Regions from separate parts of the Streptomyces sp. NPDC044003 genome, predicted to be linked through region 2. Evidence: riboswitches for the same ligand, from Rfam matches in the RefSeq annotation. Region 2 holds a riboswitch; the other holds the start of a gene.
The links. Region 2 has a riboswitch for cobalamin ahead of AC07AW_RS02440 (ribonucleoside-diphosphate reductase subunit alpha). Riboswitches for the same ligand answer to the same signal wherever they lie in the genome.

Region 1 (2,194 bases), on a different contig from region 2:
CGCGCTCGCGATCATGCGGCCGCCGACGCAGGCGGCCAGGGTCAGTCCGGTGATCCGGCGGGAGAGCCGGACCGCGCGGTCGATGTCGGCGACCTCGACGGGCCGCCCCTCCTCGTTGAGGACGGGCCGGTGCTCGACCCGCCCGGCGTACGAGAGGGTGCCCCCGAGCCGTACGCCGAGGGCGCCCGCGAAGGAGGCCTCGACCGGTCCCGCGTTGGGGCTCGGGTGCTTCGCGGCGTCCGCCCGCCAGGCTCGTACGGCGCCGCGCGGGTTCCCGCCGGCGACGGTCGCGAGCACGGCGGTCAGCCGGGCGCCGGGCCGGCCGGCCACGTCGTCGAGGCGGGCCGAGGCCCAGCCGAAGCGGCGGTACCGGGGCGACTTGTGGCCGACCATCGCGTCGAGGGTGTTCACCGCGCGGAAGCCGACCAGGCCCGGCACGCCCGCGACCGCTCCCCAGAAGAGGGCGCCCACGACCGCGTCGGAGGTGTTCTCGGCGACGGACTCGACGACCGCGCGGGCCATCGCGGGACCGTCGAGGGACTGCGGGTCGCGCCCGCACAGGTGAGGCAGCCGTTCCCGGGCGACCTCCAGGTCCCCCGCGGCGAGGGCGCCGCCGATCGCGCGGGCCTCGCGTCCCAGGGTCGTACCGCCGACGACGGCCCAGACCGAGGCGGCGGTGAGGGCGACGGAGGCGGCGCGGCTGCCCCGTACCGTACGGGCGGCGAGGGCGCTGGCCGCGACGGTGGCGCCGGCGCAGACGGCGGTGTGCAGGGCGCCCCAGCCGCGGTGGTCGTGCCAGAGGGCCTTCTCGACCCTGCCCGCGGCCCGGCCGAAGGCGGCGACGGGGTGTCCGCGGCGGGGATCGCCGACGAGCAGGTCGACGGCGAGTCCGGCCGCCGCGCCGTACGCGAAGACACCGGTGGCTCTGGAGAAGGTGGGGCTGCGGCCGGGCATGGCGATGTGTCCTCACTCAGGGTCCGCGCCCTGGATCGACGTGACCGGCGGCGAGAGTTCCTGACTCCCGGACCCCTCGGATCCGGTCACAGTGGCGGGACCGCGCCGGAATCGCACCGGACTTCCTCTACTGCCGCCGTAATGGCCTCGGCAGTCCACCACGGCCCGAGAACAGCCGTCAACTCACCCTTGACCTGCACCGCGTCACTGTGCGAAGCACCACAAACACGGCAGCGGAAACAAGCGGCCGGGCGGCCCGCACCCGAAGGTGCGGACCGCCCGGCCGGTCATGCTCGATACGTCAGGCGACGATCAGGTAGATGCCGTACGCCACGGCCGCCATGCACAGGGCGAAGCAGGCGTAGGCGCCGGTGCGGGCCAGGGCGGCGGAGCCTCCCTGGGCGGCGGCCTGCTCCTGCTTGGAGAGGCCGATGACACCGAGGGTGAAGAGGCCCACGAGGGCGACGGTCGCCACGAGGCTGACTCCGAAGACGGAGCCGAGGGCTGCCCAGTCGATCTTCATGCTTGGTTCCAGTTCCTTAGACCGCGGCGGTGGCCGGGGGAGCGGCCGGGTCCGTGGGGACCGGCGCGGGGATGGTGGTCTTCAGGTCCTCGTCCGCGACGGCGGCGACGGTACCGGCCGGCGGCGGGGTGACGGCCGCGATCGCGGTGGTCACGACGCCCTCGGGCTCGGCGTCGGTGTCGACCTCGTTGACGTTGGTGTGGTCGACCGGCTGGCGGCGGGAGACGAGCCAGATGCCGAGGCAGGAGGCGGCGAGGAAGGCCGCGACGACGTAGACGCCCCAGTTGCCCTGACGGGCGACGTACTCGGCACCGGCGGCGACCAGGCCGGCGGCCGGCAGGGTCAGGCCCCAGGCGACGAACATCCGGGTGGCGGTCGACCAGCGGACGACACCGCCCTTGCGGCCCAGACCCGCACCCATGACGGCGCCGGAGACGGAGTGCGTGGTGGAGAGGGAGAAGCCCAGGTGGGAGGAGGCCAGGATGACGGTGGCCGCGCTGGTCTGGGCGGCGAAGCCCTGCTGCGGCTGGAGGTCGGTGAGGCCCTTGCCCATGGTGCGGATGATGCGCCAGCCGCCGAGGGCCGTGCCGAGCGCGATCGCCGTACCGGCGGAGACGATGACCCAGACCGGCGGGTTGGCGCCGGAGGGCAGGGAGCCGCCGGCGACCAGGGCGAGGGTGATGATGCCCATCGTCTTCTGGGCGTCGTTGGTGCCGT
Region 2 (2,194 bases):
CCGCGGGCGCGGATGCGGGAGTACGAGAGACCGATGCCGCCCGCGTGCTTCGAGAGGCGCGCGACCTGGTGGTAGCGGTCGTAGATGGAGTCCAGCTCGTCCTGCGGGGAGTCCAGGAGGTAGCAGGAGGACATCTGCGGGTGGCGGGTGCCGGAGTTGAAGAGCGTGGGGGAGGACGGGAGGTAGTCCAGGCGGCTCATCAGGCCGTACAGCGCCGTCACTTCGTCGAGGGCGCGGACCGATGCGTCCTCGGCGAGGCCGGCGGCGACGCGCAGCATGAAGTGCTGCGGGGTCTCGACGACCTTGCGGGTGATCGGGTGGCGCAGCAGGTAGCGCGAGTAGAGGGTGCGCAGACCGAAGTAGCCGAAGCGGTCGTCGCCGGCCGGGTCGATCGTGGCGTCGAGGCGGTCCGCGTGGAGGGCGACGAACTCGGCGGTGCGGTCGGCGATGAGGCCCTCGCGGTGACCGACGGCGACGGAGGCCGAGAAGGTCACGGCGCCCTGGCCGGCCGCCTCGTCGGCGATGGTGATGGTGAGGAGCCGGGCGGCGAGCCGGGAGTAAGCGGGGTCCTCGGCGATCAGGCCGGCGGCCGCCTCGGTGGCCAGCTCGCGCAGCTCCGCCTCGTCCGACGTGGCGCTGCGGCCGCGGAGGGCGGCGGCGGCGACCTTGCCGGGGTCGGTGTCCGGGAGGTCGGCGGTGAGATCGGTCAGGGTCCGCAGGAGTACGGTCCCGGGGCCGTCGGTCTCGATCGCTGCGGCCGGATCGGCGGGCGCGATGGTCACGTGGGGGCTCTCCCTCGCTCGGCTCGGGGCCTCGGGCGGGAAGGCGGGCAGGCGGGCACCCGTACGCGTGGGCGCGCCGCGTCCACCGGCCCACTCCGCGAGGCCCGGACGTCTGTGACACCCGGAACGGACGGACCGGGCGCGCTGCCGGCAGGTCCTCGGACTCACCGCGTACGAAACCGCACGAAGCACACCGTTGCGGGACAGTTCCGGATTCGCGCCGGATTCCCCTGCGTCGACAGCGAGGATGAGCATACATGTGGGGGGCGCCGCTCGCGGCACCCCCCACATGTTGTGTCGGTCCCGGCGCTACAGCTCCAGGGCGTACGTCCGCAGCAAGTGGTCCGGGATCGGTTCCCAGTCCCGCTGGGGGGTGCGGACGAAGCCGAGACGCTCGTAGATCCGGTGCGCCGAGACCATCAGATCGGCCGTGGAGAGCACGAGGCGCGCGCACCCGGGAAGGGCCCGTGCGCGGTCCACGCAGGCGCGTACGAGGGCTTCTCCGACGCCCCTGCCGCGGGCCGCCGGCGCGACGACGAGCATGCGGAATTCGGCCTCGCCGGGGACGGCGATGTCCGCCCAGGTGGTGCCGCCCTCCGCGAAGGTCACCCCGCCGATGATCCCGCCGTCCGCGTCGACGGCGACCAGGACCTCGCTCTCGCGCGCCCGCCGGGCCGTGTCGCGGAGCACCGCCAGATAGAAGTCGTCCTCGCCGTGCAGCAGCAGCCCGTCATTCAGATAGGTGAACCCGGTGAGGTCACCGAGCTCCTCGTACTCCTCGGGCCGTACTGCCCTGATCGTGAAGTCCATGTGCCTCAGTCTGCCTCCGCCGCACGCGAAGGGGCCCGGAGTTTTCCGGGCCCCTCTGTCACGCGTCCGTGGGTCAGTGCGCTTCGGCCCCGACCTTCGGGAGGTCGCGGACACCGGCGTCGCCCGCGTCCGCCGTGTAGTCCTCCGGCGAGGTCTCGTCGACGCCCTCGGGGGCCTTGACGGCCTTGAGGACGAAGGTCAGGACGACCGTGACGACGACGTTGAGCACGAAGGCGGTGAGGCCGATGTAGCCGATCTCGCCGATGCCCGGGATCTCGGCGGCCGAACCGCCGAAGTGCTTCTGGGTCGGGCTGGCGACGCCGTACGCGGCGGCCGTGCCGTACACCATGCCGACGGCCCAGCCGGCGAGCAGCGCCCAGCGGTGGAACCAGCGGGTGAAGAGACCGCCGACGAGCGCCGGGAAGGTCTGCAGGATCCAGATGCCGCCGAGCAGCTGGAAGTTGATCGCGACCGTCTTGTCCATGGTGAGGACGAAGACCAGCGCGCCGACCTTCACCAGGAGCGAGACCAGCTTGGAGACCTTGGTCTCCTGGGCCGGGGTGGCGTCCGGCTTGATGAAGTCCTTGTAGATGTTGCGGGTG

Region 1: it holds a riboswitch for cobalamin, as region 2 does, so the genes downstream of both, AC07AW_RS37345 (cobalamin biosynthesis protein) here and AC07AW_RS02440 (ribonucleoside-diphosphate reductase subunit alpha) in region 2, are expected to answer to the same signal.

The regions. Positions count from the first base shown of each region.
Region 1 covers NZ_JBWKFA010000015.1:87,830-90,023, forward strand. Annotated here, with positions in the region: gene AC07AW_RS37345 (cobalamin biosynthesis protein) at 1-954, opposite strand, end outside; cobalamin riboswitch at 990-1,129, opposite strand; gene AC07AW_RS37350 (hypothetical protein) at 1,256-1,477, opposite strand; gene AC07AW_RS37355 (inorganic phosphate transporter) at 1,494-2,194, opposite strand, start outside.
Region 2 covers NZ_JBWKFA010000001.1:533,585-535,778, reverse strand. Annotated here, with positions in the region: gene AC07AW_RS02440 (ribonucleoside-diphosphate reductase subunit alpha) at 1-782, opposite strand, end outside; cobalamin riboswitch at 915-1,037, opposite strand; gene AC07AW_RS02435 (GNAT family N-acetyltransferase) at 1,092-1,592, opposite strand; gene mctP (monocarboxylate uptake permease MctP) at 1,666-2,194, opposite strand, start outside.